DNA from 4 places in the Sporosarcina sp. P1 genome. Region 2 is predicted to be linked to each of the others. Evidence: riboswitches for the same ligand, from Rfam matches in the RefSeq annotation. Region 2 holds a riboswitch; each other region holds the start of a gene.
What was found. Region 2 has a riboswitch for cobalamin ahead of CSV73_RS08765 (S-layer homology domain-containing protein). Riboswitches for the same ligand answer to the same signal wherever they lie in the genome.
Positions count from the first base shown of each region.

Region 1: another riboswitch for cobalamin. It lies ahead of CSV73_RS08270 (hypothetical protein); the one in region 2 lies ahead of CSV73_RS08765 (S-layer homology domain-containing protein).
Region 3: another riboswitch for cobalamin. It lies ahead of CSV73_RS11930 (DUF4430 domain-containing protein); the one in region 2 lies ahead of CSV73_RS08765 (S-layer homology domain-containing protein).
Region 4: another riboswitch for cobalamin. It lies ahead of CSV73_RS10475 (DUF4430 domain-containing protein); the one in region 2 lies ahead of CSV73_RS08765 (S-layer homology domain-containing protein).

Region 1 is NZ_PDYS01000006.1:61,863-66,146, forward strand. It holds gene CSV73_RS08265 (MATE family efflux transporter) at 1-1,061, shown strand, start outside; cobalamin riboswitch at 1,211-1,401, shown strand; gene CSV73_RS08270 (hypothetical protein) at 1,653-1,874, shown strand; gene CSV73_RS08275 (ABC transporter permease) at 1,922-3,865, opposite strand; gene CSV73_RS08280 (ABC transporter ATP-binding protein) at 3,855-4,284, opposite strand, start outside.
Region 2 is NZ_PDYS01000007.1:18,632-22,915, forward strand. It holds gene CSV73_RS16475 (S-layer homology domain-containing protein) at 183-1,193, shown strand; cobalamin riboswitch at 1,396-1,581, shown strand; gene CSV73_RS08765 (S-layer homology domain-containing protein) at 1,721-4,284, shown strand, end outside.
Region 3 is NZ_PDYS01000012.1:29,358-33,641, reverse strand. It holds gene CSV73_RS11930 (DUF4430 domain-containing protein) at 1-2,029, opposite strand, end outside; cobalamin riboswitch at 2,174-2,358, opposite strand; gene CSV73_RS16615 (hypothetical protein) at 2,500-2,676, opposite strand; gene CSV73_RS11920 (glycine betaine uptake BCCT transporter) at 3,047-4,284, shown strand, end outside.
Region 4 is NZ_PDYS01000009.1:98,409-102,692, reverse strand. It holds gene CSV73_RS10490 (ArsR/SmtB family transcription factor) at 1-143, opposite strand, end outside; gene CSV73_RS10485 (hypothetical protein) at 706-921, opposite strand; gene CSV73_RS10480 (hypothetical protein) at 937-1,275, opposite strand; cobalamin riboswitch at 1,822-1,959, shown strand; gene CSV73_RS10475 (DUF4430 domain-containing protein) at 2,114-4,177, shown strand; gene CSV73_RS10470 (prenyltransferase/squalene oxidase repeat-containing protein) at 4,196-4,284, shown strand, end outside.

The sequences.
Region 1 (4,284 bases), on a different contig from region 2:
CAATTTTTACACATGCTATTTTCTCCATTTTCTTATTCACCATTATATTAGGTTTAACCGCCTTTATTTTTAGAGATTCGTTAGCTTACGCACTTGGAGCCAATGCGACTACTTTCCCTTATGTATCGCAATACTTATTTGTGATTTTACTATTTGGCTTTATCTTTACTGTAGAAAACACATTTAGTATTTTCGTACGCAATGATGGAGCACCGAATCTTTCAATGGCCGGGCTAATTGTGACTTCTGTCGTTAACATTATCTTGAATTATGTGTTCTTATTCATTTTTGATTACGGCGTTGCCGGTGCTGCATCCGCCACCATTATTGCTTCTTTCATGGGTATGCTAGTACTCGCAACACACTTTTTCAAGAAAAATAATAACTTGAAACTAATTCGCTTGAAGTTCAATAAAAAGCTGTTCCTGGCCATTCTTTTTGTTGGATTTCCGAGTTTCCTTTCCGAGTTAGGAATCTCCTTCTTTACCATTACACATAATATCGCGTTCGAACGGATGGCGGGCACGGAAGGTGTTGCGGCCTTCTCTATTTTGAACTATGTACACAGTGTCATGCTAATGCTATTTCTTGGAATGGGCGGTGCGATTCAGCCACTTATCAGTTACTATCAAGGCTCCGGCAACCGGATAAGGATGAAAGAAACCGTAAAAAAAGCCACATTTACCGTTGTCATCGCAGGTGCCGTGTTTTTCCTTGTCGGTCAATTCGCGGCGGGCCCTATCGTATCGATCTTTGGAGACTTCCCGCAAGCCGTAAGAGATTTGGCTACTTCCGGAATTAATCTATTCTTCTTTGCTTATTTGTTCACCGGTACGAACTTTGTGATGATGACATATTATCAGTCTATCGGCAATGTACGGATGGCAACTTGGATTACTGCTTCACGCGAAATCATCATCATGTTGCTCTTCTTGATGATTTTACCTCGTTTCTTTGGTTTGAATGGTATTTGGTTGTCCATTCCAGCCTCTGAGTTTGTCGTATTTATTGGTGTCTACCTATATCAAAGGAATGCTACTCGACATTCCTTAATTGGATAAATAGTACGTCATAGAACCGGACGGAACTATTTATTATCGTTCCAAGTAATACGTTCCATAGGAGTAGGGTGCGTTTTTGTTGTCTTGGAAGAGGCTGCATTATTTTTGTTCCTTTCGTAAATAAGAATGATATACTGAAAGAGCAACTGAATATCGTGTTAGAGATAGGTGCGTTTATCGTTCGTAAACGCTTAAAAGGGAAATCGGTGAAAAACCGATGCTGTCCCGCAACTGTGAGTTGGAGTATAATTCGTTACCACTGTTTCACCGCAAGGGAAATGGGAAGGTGAATTATACGTTGAAAACGAGCCAGGAGACCTGCCTAGATCAGTACACACCAATACCCTACGCGGATAGGAGGTGTCAAGTGCGGCTTATGAAAAATCATACAAAAGCCGACGTACGAACAAACGGAATCAGGACATTCTTTAGGTGGCTTCGATATAGTTTCTGTCGATCCTACACAAATGTATTTCCTGCCGAACCGTTTAATTCGTCATGGCTTCCCACTTAACATCTATCCTGGTATATACCGGATGGATGTTTTTTACTGTCAACGAAAAATTACAAACACGATGAGGAGAATGAATTATGCACAATCAAACAATCAATGACTTTACAAACTTATTAAAGGACACCCTAATGTCGGAACGTGTGAGCACACACTCTACCCCCCTTCCCATACTAGTGAAAGATGTAAAAAAACAAATTTCCGAAGATCCCACGAATGACATAGCAGAAAAAGCTGAACAATTGGCTAATTTAGATAAAGCCTATCAAATCGTAGTAGCTGAGTTAGTAGGTAGTAACTAATTCGCGCTAAAATCCCCCTGACCTTTGTGTCAGGGGGTATTACTGTATTATAACGAATCTTTAATCACGCGCTTATAATTGAACACAGAAAGCAAACCAAATATAGAGTATAGCGCTGTGTAGATTAACATCACCATAATCGTTGGTGTCAGCATTTCAGTACCGAATAAGAACCAGCCGGATTTTACAGCAAAATAGCTGTGTAAGAGACCGACGACTAATGGAATACCGAAATTAAATACCTGCTTTCGTTGAATCCCTTTTAGTAAATCTGTTTGTGTATAGCCTAGTTTACGAAGAATGGTGTAATTCGATTTTTCATCTTCACTTTCGTCCATCTGTTTAAAGTATAGGACGCAGCCAGACGTAACAAGGAAAGCGAGACCAAGGAATCCAACGATGAACATAATCATGCCTGCACCTTGTATTTGTTTCGTTTTCTCCTCAAGCTTCGATTCATGCCCTGCCCATTCATTTATTCCCAACACATTAAATAGTTCATTCGCTTTTTCTAGATCATTTTCATTCTTGATATCCACTCCATGATACTCAGTAAATTCAGGCGTTATGGAAGGGTCCTTATCTACGTTCATTTTCTGAAATACTTGATCATCCACTACCGCGACAACAAAACCATAAGCTACACGCGTTGGAAGAACAGCTACTCTTTCCGTCCCTTTCAGTGTCAGATCATACATATGCTCTTTGCCTTGAAATACGATTTGCTGATTCGCTTGGAATTTCATAAAGTTTTCCGTAAAACTATCAGAGTTAACGAAGAGCAATTCCTTTTCTTCTACGTCTATCTCCGGCATTACTTCATCACTAATGACAATCATTTGCATATCAGTGTAACTCATCTCTTGACTTTCCCCACCTGAAATAGATAGAACTGTCGATAAATCAACAGGTATAGTCAATAGATCAATAGCTGACTCTGAATAGGCTATGCCTTCACTGTCAAGTGACTGCGTAAATTCCATTGCACGCGTAGTATCAGGAATGGTAAAGTCGGCAGGAATAGTTCGCTCCACTGACTTCTCTACTGAGTAATACGATATATAACTTAACGACAATAACGTAATGGATAGCGCAGATAGCGTCGTAATAATCATCAATAAAAGAGAATTGGATTTCATTCGAAACATAATGGATGAGAGAGACAGCACGTCGTTAACGTTCAAATATCCCCCTTTACGTTTGCGAATCATGTTAAAGATAAAGCTGACGGAGCCTTTATAAAATAAATAGGTTCCTAAGACCACAGAAGCTAGTATGACGATCATCACTAGAAATAGCTGATTTCCAAGAAACACACTACTAAATAATCGCGATGATAAATAATAGCCGAATACAATGAGAAGGATACCGAACACACCGATGATCGCCTGGAATATTGACATCTTTTTCACCCGCTGTTGTGTCACGGTGGTCACACGGAACAAAGACAATATACTTTGACGTTTAATGAATAGTGCATTCATGATCAAAATCAATACAAAGATTGCTGCAAAGACTATCAACGTCTGAAGTAATGCATCCGAAGAGAAACGCAAAGTCGCAACATCCGTTACACCGGTGACCTTAAATAGAATCAGCATGAGTAATCGTGACATCGAAAACCCTAAGAATATCCCTACAATGAGAGAACCGACGTATAAAAAGAAATTCTCCACACTTAAAATACGGAAAACAGTTCCTTTCGTCATTCCAATCAATTGAAATAATCCAATCTCCTTACTGCGTCGTTTAATGAATAGATTGTTAGCATATAGCAAGAATACAGACACGATAACAATCAGAAAAACTGAACCTGACTTAATAGCTGCCGCACCTTTCTTTCCTTCTGTTGCATCGTCTAATGCTGGATCGAATTGCAACGTTACGAATGAAAAGTATAAGCCTACGCTAAAAGTCAGTGCAAAGATATACACATAATAATGCTTAAGATTTTTCTTGATATTGCGGAAGATTAGCTGATTAAGCGTCATGTTGCACACCACCTAGTACACCTTGCGTTTTGATAATATCATTGAAAAATTCGTTCCGCGTTTGGTCTCCTTTATTCAGTTGTGTATAAATTTGTCCGTCTTTGATGAACACGACACGCTCACTAAAACTTGCGGCAAGAGGGTCATGAGTGACCATAATGATAGAGGCAGTTCGTTTCGTATGGAGATCACTTAATTTGTTCAACAAATCGGATGCCGCCTTTGAGTCAAGAGCGCCTGTTGGTTCATCCGCAAAAATGATGCTCGGATCATGTATGAATGCTCGTGCAGCAGACGTTCTTTGCTTTTGTCCACCCGAGATTTCATTTGGATATTTAGTAGCAATTTCTGAAATACCCAATTCCTCCGCCACTGCAAGGAATTTTTCATTGGCTAATTTTCTAGGCACTTTCTGCACA
Region 2 (4,284 bases):
GGAAGAATTTGAACTTATAGGACTGCGAAAAGCAGATGAGATGAGGTCGGTTAGATTAAAGTATATTTGAAAATCTAATACATTAAATGGCATATTATTAAAAAAATATATATGCATACTATTAATCATTGTTATAATGGCATAGTACTATATATATAGAATTATGAAGGAGGAAAAGATGCATGGCGATTCGTTCCAAACAAAATCAATTATTAATCGCGCTTGTTGTATTGGTCGTTCTAATCACTACACCGATTTCTACAAGTGCAAAAGGGTTTTTGGACACAGAGAACAGCTCACACGAAAAGGCGATTGTAGAACTAGTTGAACAAGGTGTTATTTCGGGATATCCAGATGGGACGTTCAAACCGAACAAGACAATATCACGTTCCGACGTAGTGAAGATGATGGGCAAATGGCTTGTGTCTCTGGGGTACGATATTCCGGAAGATTATCAAACGAAGCCCCGATTCACTGATAGTAAACAAATCGCTAATGAAGAACTGCTGAAATATGCAGCGTTAGTAAAAGATCAAGGGGTATTTAACGGACAAGCTGACGGTTCTCTTAATCCGACTGGAGAAATTACTCGTGAAAATATGGCGATTGTACTTGTTCGAGCATATAATGCCATTCATAAAACAGATCTTGTGGGATTTGTGGCGAAGCAGACATTTACAAGAGATGTAAAAGATTTAGGAAAGGCGAAATTAGAAGCACGATCATTTATTGATGTGCTCGACTTTTTCGATATTACCAATCCTGTGATTTTATCATTTAATCCGAAAAACACCACAACACGCGGACAATTTGCAACGTTTTTATATAAAACAGCATCTGTTCCGGTGCCTCCTGAAGAAGACAAGCCACAGCCGCCAACTGATAAATCTCCAGTTTGGCAATATAATGGCGAGCAGCAGTTAAATGTGAAAAATGGAGCGACATTTACACTTCCAGCAGTTCAGGCAATTGACTATTCAGGTAAACAGATTGCGCTTCGGACTGTCATTACCGATAATGCAGGGAATGTTATTAATGAAATCAACACTTCAAACGGTGGCACTTATACGATCACCTATAGCGCGATAGACGAAGCAGGGAACAGAGCGAAAGATTTAATCATCACAGTGTATGTAGCTCTCCCGTCACCTACTGAAGAAGATGACGGATTTGTAATAGAATCGATTACGTAAATAAATGTCATCCATCTGCTGATGTAAAATTGGCAGGTGGTTTTTTATAGAGGGTAATTGCATATATCAAAGGTGTTGGTTTAACGTAATCCATTATTAATCATGCATCATCAAAAGAAAATGTCGAACTTAAATGTAAATTCTAGGAATATATCGTTTAGTGCTATTGCATATTGCCAGATTGTTAACTATGATAGTAGTAACTAAATAATAATATATTGGTTCTCTGTTTATCACAGAGATGAAAAAGGAATCAGGTGAGAATCCTGAACGGTCCGGCCACTGTAAATGGGAAGTGACTTCTATAAAGCCACTAGTTGAAAAACTGGGAAGGCAGAAGAAACGATGATCCATAAGTCAGGAGACTTGCCAATGTATGTTGCTTTTAAACCTTCCGGAGAAAGGTGTGCAAACGGTATCACTCAATTGGTCTGTCTATCTATTGAATATACGTATGCTCTGATCTCTCATTCGGGAGGTCAGGGCATTTTTATTTAAATGACTTTAGAAGGAGAGAACACATTTTGGTGAAATTAAGTAGAACGGCATTCTCGGCTTTTTTAAGTTTGTTGCTCGTTTTTTCTATGTTGCTACCAACGATCCATGCTGCTGACATTGATAGTGCCGATGCAACACTTAAGCAACTTAGTCTGGATAGTCAAGACGATGTAACTAATGAAGGACAGGATTCGGAAGCTACCACAGATGACGAATCTGAAAAGACGATTCCAGTCAGTGTTAGAATTGAGGGATATGATAAAACTATCGTTCCTCTAACAGAATTTGAAATTGCACCATATGATATTAGCCATGCGCTTCGAAGTAGCAAAGGAAATGAACCACCGCTTGCTCTTCATGCGATTGTTAAAGCGCTTGAATTACAAGGACATGATGTCTCAGATCGTAAGAGATTCGATTTTGGCGGCGGAAATTTCATTAGTAATATAGATGGTTTGAAAATGAATTCAGTAAATCCGGGTCTAGATGGCTGGATGTACTATGTGAATAATGAATTCACCTATTATGGCGTAGGTCAACATGAATTACAGCCTAATGATGAGATTACAATGTTTTTCACCACGAATTATGGATCTGTGAAGTATTCGTGGTTTAATCAATCGTATCTCACTACGCATGTGAATGAAGAGGTCGCACTAGAACTGAATACAGTTGATGGTACGATTGGCGATGCAACTATTCTTGTCAATGAACAACCATTCGAGGTGGATGGAAAGGTAATACGGACAGATGAGCAAGGTGTTGCGAAACTGCAATTCACAGAGCCTGGTGAATATCATGTTTCTGCGAAGCGAATGGATGGGGAATTTAGTAATATTACGCGTCCTTATAGCAAGATTTTAGTGGAAGCAAAAGAAGTAGTTTCACCGGAACCAGAACCAGAGAAGCCGGAGGAACCTGAACAGCCAATTCAGCCAGATCCAGTACCTGGCTATACGGTGGATACATTATTGAATAATGTATTTAAGTTTTATAATAAAGAGAGACTCAATGGAGTTGGGGGCGTAAATCTTACTTGGACTGAAGTAGTAGCCTTACAAGCTACCAACTATTTGGCCAGCAGCGATCATTCATTGCCAGATTGGATTGAAAAAGATCCAGGATTAGATGAAAACACATATGATACAGAACATATTCGCTATATTTTCGCATTGCTTGCATCGGGTGAAGATCCGTCCAAGGCATGGGAAACTGAACGGAATTTATATGCTGAGTTAGCAGCTCAGCAGAAAGAAGACGGAGCTATTGGTGGAGTGAACAAGCATGTTTGGGCAATGCTGGCATTGGACACTGGCGAAAAACTAGGTCAAGATGTCGGAAGCTGGAATACTGCAAGCAAACAGAAGGCGCTTGATCACCTGCTTGGGCATCAATTATCAGATGGCGGATTTTCCTTTTCTGGTAAGACGGCAGACCCTGATATGTCAGGCATGGCTTTGCTGACATTGGCAAATTATCAAGATAACAGTGCAGTAGAGAATGCCATACAGCGTGTTAAAGATATATTACGTGAAAAACAATTAGCAACAGCTGGATGGGGATCATTTGGTTCAGAGAACTCCAATAGTATTGCCACAGTTATTTCTGGCCTGGTTGCGATTGGAGAAGATCCACTTTCAGATAGTTGGAAAAAAGGTGATGTAACACCACTTGACGCATTACAAAGTTTTCAATTAGCGAATGGTTCATTTACCTATACATTAGGACAGTATGCAGGAACTAATATAAAAGCAACGGAACAATCTCTCATTGCTTTACATGAAATCAAAACCGGAAAGTCAGTATGGGCGCAATTAGCAGTTCCTTCCGAACAGCCAGAAGTGCCTGTTGAACCGGAACCTGAAACCCCGACTGAACCGAAGCCTGAAACCCCAACTGAACCATCACAGCCGACTGAACCGGAAGAGCCTAATACTCCGACAGATCCGGTAGTGCCTGTTGAGGGTAAAGTAACTCTTTCCGTAGAGAAAAGAACGATGGGACAGGGGGATGCAATTCCTGCTATGCAAGTGTCTCTTCAAAACGGTGACACTGCCTATACAGTATTACGTCGTATAGCTGGAGAAAAAGGAATTGACGTAATAGCAACTGGAGCTGGTCCAGATGTGTACGTGAAAACTATTGCGGGGCTTTCTGAATTTGATGGCGGCCAAAAGAGCGGCTGGATGTATTCAGTCAATGGGGACTTCCCTCAATTTAGTGCGGGCATTTATACATTGCAAGATGGAGATGTTCTTCGCTGGCAATATACAAGAAATCTAGGGGAAGACTTAGGACAAGTGTGGGACCCGGAAGATAAAGAGGAAGATGTAAAACCGGGTGACAAAGAAGATCCGGATAAGAAGCCTGAAGAAAATGGAAAGCTTCCTGAAGATATTGACAAGACACCAGAAGTTACTCCGGATATGACAGAACAATTAGAAGCGACTTTGGAAAATGTTCAACAAAAACTGTTACGTGATGGCGTTCAAACAGAATGGCAATCAATCGGATTATTTAGATCAGGCGCTCAAGTGCCGGCCGATTACAAAAAAGTATTTGAACAGAACGTACAGGAACAGATTATTAGTAA
Region 3 (4,284 bases), on a different contig from region 2:
AATACAACTGCCCTTTCTGATAGTCTGTTTCAGGTGTAACGGTAGCTTTTAAACCATTCGCTTTTACGGTAACTGGCACACGCTTACCTGTTACATCTTCTACATAGATTTTATCCAGATTCTCTTTTGAATCTTGTATTTCTTCGTTAAACGTGACTGTAAACGCATGAGATGGTGCCACTACTTTCGCATCGAAATAGCGATATGGACGATCATTATCTACTATGAATACTTTTTTCGCCCCTTCAGGAATCCTTGTTTCTTTTTGGGTACCTTTTTCTCCAGCTTGCACAACATAATACCCTTCAATCATTTCGGTATTTTCAATAAAGATGGAAGACCAAGCTTCATTTTTGTTTTTCTGCACATGTAGAAGGCTATTATTCACAATTCCTTGAAGAGTTGAATGACTTGAAACTTCAAGTCGCATGGGTTGATCCGAAAAATCATATAATCGGCCTTCACCTTTTGTGAATAAATCAAATGCTACAAGGCCTTGAAGCGCTTGCTCTGTAGCCATACCATCTGTCGAACCTGTTACAGTATGTTTGAAGCCTCCATTTTCTGTTTGGAAGCTTAGCAGGTGATCTATCAAGTTGATGCCATTCTTTGTAAACTGTTCACCTTGTGGATCGATGTTATTGGCTGTCAAACCAATGATAACTTGTGAAGTTGCTTCACTAGAAATACCGCCTACGAACGCTTCATCAAATCCGCCGGTAGGACCTTGGTTTTTAGACAAAAATGTCACGGCTTTCTCGATAGCTTTGTTGACGGCTGGTTGTTCCTTGTAAGGTGCTAAACCAATAAGTGCCATCGCCGTTATGTCATAGCTTGCAGAGCCTGTATTGCTTGTAGATAAACTCCATGCACCGTCATCTCTTTGATAACTTAAAAGGGATGCGACTATTTTTTCACGATTCCATCTTGCATCTTTTGGAACTTCATAGTTTTTTGTATCGAGTGCAATCAATGCGAAAATTAAACCATTCGTTCCTTGGCGTGTCATAGTATCTACGTTTCTTATATCTATACTGTTATAGATTTTATCGAGTAAATCTATACCATTGACGTTCTTAGGGTCTCTCCCTATCGCTGCCGCAGCTATCGTCAAACGTTCTGCATCTGTTATTTTTAGTCGTTCTAAGTTATCAACAATTTGTTGTTGGACATTATTATCAAATACGGCTTCATAGCTGTTCGGAACAGCTACCCCTGCTTTTGCTAAACCAACTGCCAACCACTCGCTCGATACTGATTTACTCAGTATGTAATCTGTAACTTTTTCAATTGCTTCGGGTACACGCGTTTGACTTGCCACTACAGTAATGTGTAGTGCTTCCGCTGCTTTTCCTACAACTGTTGCTTTAGCAGCATTAAGCGTGAAGTTTTCATGTTGTACGGTGCCTTCCAATTGAATCGTCACTTGCTGATCTGTGTCTTGAGTAATTTTAGAAATAGTCAATCCCGATTGTCCGACAGTCCAATATTCCGATTCTAGCGCTGCCGGTGTAAAAGTATCACCTATAAGATTCACTGTAATCGCAGGGTTGTTACTACCTTCTACAAGACTAGTAGGTGTAGAAAGGGCTGCCCAACGACTGTAAAAGAATTTCACTTGATCAGTATTTTTTAATACATATGCAGCAGCACCAATAGCAGGTGCTTGTCCGTTTATTGTATAATTCCAGCCATCCCAGCCACCTAATGACCCTGCTTCTTCATTATTAATGGAAGTTACATAAGCTCCAAAATCACTTTCTTGAACAGTGTAATGGACGCTCTTACTATCTAGTGCTTTCTTCAATGCCTCTAAAGCATTTTGCCCTGCTGTAACTTCAATCGCTTCTTTTAAAATTACTCCCGATAAACCTTCTACTTCCACATCTACCATGTAATTAGCGGCTTGCGGACTTACTTCACTTTGTTGGACATCCGTGGTAGCTAAAGCAACTGAACTTGTGACAGGCAACAGCATCATTACTGCTAGTAAAACACTTGCGATGATAGATACATAACGCTTAAACAAATGGTTTCCCCCTCATACTAGTATCATAAATTGAACGTAAAAAAGCCCTTGCCTCCAGAAAGAGACAAGGGCACTATGTATAGGCAGACTTCGGCTAATGACTTAGTAAATCCGATACAATATGCATACCTCTTCCTGGGAGGCGTAACGCATGGTATTTTGGCAAGTCTCCTGACTTATGGATCATCACGTCTTCAACCTTCCCAGTATTTCACCAGTGGTATTTTGAAGATACTTCCCATTTACAGTGGCCGGACCGTACAGGATTTTCACCTGTTTCCTTTTTCATCTTTACAATAATGCAAAGAACCAAAATATTCTATTCAATTTACAACTAGTATATCACAAGCACACCCGCTATTTTTTGTTATTTCAAATGAATAGTATAAAAGACCGATGAAAAGAATCTCTCATCAGTCTTCTTGTGAACACTATCTATTACTTCATACGCTATATAAGGGAGTGTAAACTTATAGCTCCTGATAATCTCGCTGATAGACTCCGCCGTCTTTCACTTCTGCATGATAAAGTGCTTTCAATGCAAAGCTTTTCTCCAGCTCATGCTCTTTCATAATCGCTTTCAATTTTCTATTTAACTCTGGGCTATGCTTTACGAGCTGCAGCATCTTAGGTTGTGAATATTGCACGAAAATCTCCTCCTCATTTCTTTCGTTTCTATAGTATAACATGGCTATGGTTTTTATTGTGTGAAGTGAAATCATTCGTTAGGGTGGAAATCACCCATACGTTTCATGTATACTGTCACAAGCACAAGCTGATGATTCTGGGCAAGTACATGAATGACACTACAGAACCAACTTACATATTGGACGAGAAGGAAATTTCTCTCGTCTTTTTTATTTGTATTTGCGATTAATCCGGCAATAAACCGACATTTTTCAGCGTTTACATGAGCGGCAAAACGGGTATTATCAAATGTATGTGTGCAATTTTATTCTACGGTTTCGATTATGTACTTAGCTCATTTCTCAGACTACGTTCAAAAAAGGAGGAACTATGAAAAAAACTTCTATAACATTTTACATTACATTAGTGGCCGTCATATTGGCAGTGGGATACGGCGTCATTGCCCCTACACACTTCGAAGAAATCACGTCCGCTATTAAGGACTTTATTTCGGATTCATTCGGCTGGTATTACTTACTGACCGTCTCCATGTTATTCTTCATTTCGGTATTCTTGATATTCAGTCCGATCGGGAAAATCCGATTAGGAAAGGATAATGACAGACCGCAGTTTTCCATGTTTTCATGGTTAGCGATGTTATTTTCCGCTGGTATGGGAATCGGACTCGTGTTCTACGGGGCGGCCGAACCTCTTTCGCATTACGCAGTAAGTCCTGCTACAGAAGCTCCTGAAACAAAAGCTGCTTATAAAGAAGCAATGCAGTCGACATTTTTCCATTGGGGTTTCCATGCTTGGTCTGTATACGGTATGACCGCTTTAGTATTGGCATATTTCCAATTCCGCAAAGGACAACCTGGATTAATCTCCGTTACACTTCGTCCAATTTTTGGTGATCGAGTAGATGGAAAGCTCGGCACAGTCATTGACGTCTTCGCTATTTTTGCCACCGTTTTCGGTGTGGCGACATCACTTGGCTTTGGAGCTGTCCAAATAAACGCCGGGCTCAATTACTTATTCGGTGTATCAATAGGCTTCTGGTCCCAATTCTTTATCATTGCAGTGGTAACAGTATTATTCCTTATATCTGCGTGGAGTGGACTTGGAAAAGGAATTAAAATTTTATCCAATGCCAATATGATTTTAGCTTTGGCATTGTTAATTTTCATGATCGTGCTTGGACCAACTTTATTGATTTTCAACATGTTCACGGATTCCATTGGTGGCTACCTGGAAAATCTCATACGTATGAGTTTCCGTACTGCACCGCTCACCCCTGAAAATCGTACTTGGCTAAATGGGTGGACTCTATTCTACTGGTCTTGGTGGATAGCTTGGGCACCATTTGTCGGGATGTTCATTGCCCGCGTATCAAAAGGTAGAACGATTCGCGAGTTCATGATTGGCGTACTAGTTGTTCCTACTGTGTTGAGTATGATCTGGTTCACAGCATTTGGTACGACAGCAATTGAAACGCAAAAAGCTGGAATTGTCGACTTGGCTGCAAGTGCAACTGAACTGACAATCTTTGAGATGTTCAGCGAATTGCCTTTGTCATTCGTCATATCAGTCATTGCCATTTTGTTGATTACATCGTTCTTTATCACTTC
Region 4 (4,284 bases), on a different contig from region 2:
CTCATCTTGAAAATCTCAACAAATTCACATACACAACATTCATGTGACTGGAGTAACTTCATCATCGTCAACCGTGTCGGATCTCCGAGCAATTTTAATAGTTGTGATGCTCGTTGCAGATCAATCGTTACTGTTGTATTCATGTATCATCCCTCCTCAGAGTGCTTAGAAAACTTTCGAATTCATCAACATTATATAAGCATATGCTTATATACGCAAGTATGTTAATTGTTTAAATAAAATAAAAGCCGACAATACCTCAATCGAGGGAAGGTCAGCTTTTATTTTATCCTTTCGTAAATATAATTTGGAATGAAAAAATACGAGAAATTAAGCCATATTCCTTACAATTACAAAAGGCTTGATAAGGAAGGAATACTTAGTGAAACGAGTAATTTTAAGGTCTAACCTTATTCAACTAAAGGGCGCGATTGTTGAACATCAAAAGCCTGATTTCCCTAGCATTTAAAAGGGAAATCAGGCTTTATTATTAGTATTTATTTAACTTGCAAGTTATTCTTTTGGTTCTTGGTTATTAAAGACACAAAAAACAGCCTACTTATTCGATAAGTAGACTGTTTTCACTATAAACACTACATATTTCATGTTTCTAAATCGCTCTGTAACGCATTTAGAAAAGATTTCGTAGGTAATCCTCCATTAAACGCTAATTTGAAGCCTTATTTAAAAGAGAAAAACCCATTATTAATTTTGGTCGATCCAGTAAGCAATTAGTTCACTGGCACTCATGCCGGAATCGTCTGCTAATGATCGTAACTTTCTCTTATGAGTAGGTGTTAGCATTATTGACATCTGTTCTTTCGTTTCTTTAATTTTTTTAGGTGGAATACTGCTCTTAGTGAAAGGTGCTTTCGTATTGACTTCTTCTTTGGCTTTATTAAAATTATTGAATTTATCCATTGTCAATTAACTCCTTTATTTTTCGTTTATTATTGAAATGATTTTTTCAAATAGAACATTAATAGTATTATAAAAACCTTCGTGCCTCGCTCTTTCCTTGTTGTTCATAGTATCTTGCATTTTAAAAATACTTCTATCTTCTAAAAGTGTTTTCGCAAGTAATTCCTTTTTCTGAACCATGCCTAGATAATTGGGCTGTAATTCAACGATTTCTAAAAACGGTTTACTACTATTACCAATCTGATCTGCTTTATTAGCGATCAAATAAGGTGTAGCGGTAATATATGTTTGAAGAGAAAGTGAGTCAACTATTTCTTCTTTCAGATTATCTAGGTTTCCTCTAGTTCTAACCATGCTCGGAAACCATTTCGAGAAGGTTCAGAAGCACCTAATACTATATCAGCTACGGCTAAAAAATTGTTAGTCATAAGACTGAGGGTACATCTCTTTATTTGATTTAGGATTCTGACGTTTGGAATTTAGTGGATAAATATAAAATATATATAAATGAAGAGGTAACATATTTTCAACTAGTAGGTGTATAAAAGTTAATAGAAAATCTAGAATGAAGGATTTACTTTTACTCAATTAAGGTGTGGAGTTGTTGTGTAAGACTTACTACACTTCAATCGGGTGCGTTTTGGGAAGTACGTTTGAAGCACTTACTTAGTTGAACTTCGCTACAGCCGGCTACACCGAGAGCCATAACGAAGAACGGCTTTTGCGAGTGAAGCGAAGTGGGGTGCACCGCTCGCCCATAGGACATTCGTCAGGCTGTAGCGCAGATCAACGAGTTCCAACCACTGTAAAGTTAGGATGCGATTGCAGTGTAGACAAAATAGCGCGATGAACTTACACCGTCTATTGATTTTACCTCGCGAAAACTATATGCTTAGTAACAGTTACATAGAGTATTTTGGTTCTTTGTCCCGTAAACAAAGAGTAAATAGGAATCAGGTGAAAATCCTGAGCGGTCCGGCCACTGTAATGGGAAAATTGCCCCTAAGTCAGGAGACTTGCCAAAGTATGTAAGCATGACACCTTCCGGTAAAGGGTGATTTGTGTATCATTCAATTTGTGCAGTTTAATTATTGAACATACATGGTCCCCATCTCATTCAGGAGGTGGGGACTTTTTGAATTCAAAACGCTGTGCACAACATCCCTTTATAAGTAAAGAAAGGACGAGTTGGATGAAAAAAACGAAGAATGCATTCATGAAATACAAAAATTATATCTATTACAGCCTTATCGTCTTACTTCTATTTAGCACAATTACATATGCGGCGACTTCTACTGAAGAAACGACTCCATTTGATTTCAATGAAAAAGTGGTGGCTTCTACGCTAAAGTTAGCTAGCGGGGGAAGTGGGTCTTCTGATACGGAACCGAATCAAACGATGGAAAATGATGCTGATCAAGAAAACCCGCAACAACCGACAAATCTGGACAAGCCGCAAAAGGAACCGCAAGAACAGCCGCACGATCAACAAAAACCTGAGCCGGAACCGCAAAATAAGCCGATGGACAAGCCGGGAACTACTACACCCGATGCGAAACCGGATTCAAACGACAAAAACACCGCACCTGCTGACGGCAATACAGCCCCGGCACTAGGTAAACCAAAACCAAATGCCAAGCCAGACATCGAAATCGTCGATATCGCGGATCAGCAAAATCGCTACTTTACTACGAACATCACCAATAATGAAACCGTTACCAGCCCATTATATAACGTCAACGTAAATCATCTGGACGATACACTCATTCCCCAGGAAATGAACGTCAAGCTAAATGGCAAGAAACTGGATGACTACCAAGGTGTCATCATGCTAACGGAAGGCACGAACGATATTCAATTTCAAGTAATCTATAAACAAACGAATAACAAACTACTGCGCGTCAGTCAGTCGTATCGCGTGATGCTGAATGCTCACGATATCGTCATTACGACGCAATTAAAAGATCAAACCGTGAATGAAGAATCTCTTACATTCACAGCAACAGCCACGCAAGGTGAACTAGATGCCAAACTAACGGTCTTCGTCAATAACAAAGAACTAAAGCCACTGGCTGGCAGCGCGTATAAAGCCACACTAGCTGAAGGGAAAAATACGCTCAAGCTCACCGCGCAACGACATGGGAAAAAAGCGGACCAGACCTATACCGTGATCTATGAGAAAGAAAAAATCGCTATTTCATTGAAAACAGACTTAAAAGACCAACAAGCTAATGGCGCAGATTTTTCATTCTATGCGAAAGCTACAGCGAATGAAGTAGAAGTACCACTCCGCATTACCGTAAATGATCAACTGGTAAAATCATCGGATAGTACGAATTATCATGTACAGCTGAGCAATGGAACGAACATTATTAAACTCGTTGGACAATATAAAGACGAACAATTGGAACGGCAGTATACAATCACTTATAACGATCCGAATGAGAACGGGAACCCGCAAGTAGATCCCGATGCACCGAAACTCGTGACCGATCTAAAATCAGGCAGGAAAGTCAAAGGAGACATCAAGACGATCAATGTCTGGCCGGTAACTGCATCAGGGGAACGCATTCGAGGGAAAAACGTCCAAGTGCAAGTCAATGGAGAAAATATTCCGTTCACATGGGATGACAGCGTGAAAACCAGTTATAAACTTACATTGCGAACGGGACAAAATACCGTCACGATCAAAGTATGGGACGATGAAGGGCGCACAGTGGCAGAAACATTCACGGTCACGTCAGTAGCACCTGCAGAAGATGGTGTCATCGGTCAAGTAACGATCAGTCTAGAAGCTTCGGTATTAGGAATTCCCTATCTCATCAAGCCGACGAAGATGGATATACACCAAGGCCAAAGAGGTTCCTATATTCTGGATCAGCTACTGCGCAATAATGGTTTCACATATGGAAAAACTGGAAACCTCGACAGCAGTTTCTATTTGCGAGACGTCAGTAAGCCGGGCATGTTGAACAATGTAGCGATTCCCGATGATCTATGGGAAGTAGTCGAGAAAGTGTCTACCACTTCAAATCGGGATGCCTATTCACCAGATAGTTTAAGTGAATTTGATTTCGCGAACGGCTCTGGCTGGATGTACAGCGTCAATGGCGATTACCCGAACTATGGATTTTCGGATGCTTATTTCCTCGATGGAGATGTAGTGAGAGTTCGCTATACCCTTCATTATGGTAAAGATATTGGTGGGCATGACAGTTCAGGTACAAGTGATGCGAATTGGGATAAAGAATGGTAAGGAAAGAGAAGTGACGGAATGAGAAATGTCTATGCATGGCTAGTGACGATCGTGATGATGACGGCGGTATTATGGCCGTCCGTTGCGCTCGCGACACCTGAAAAAGA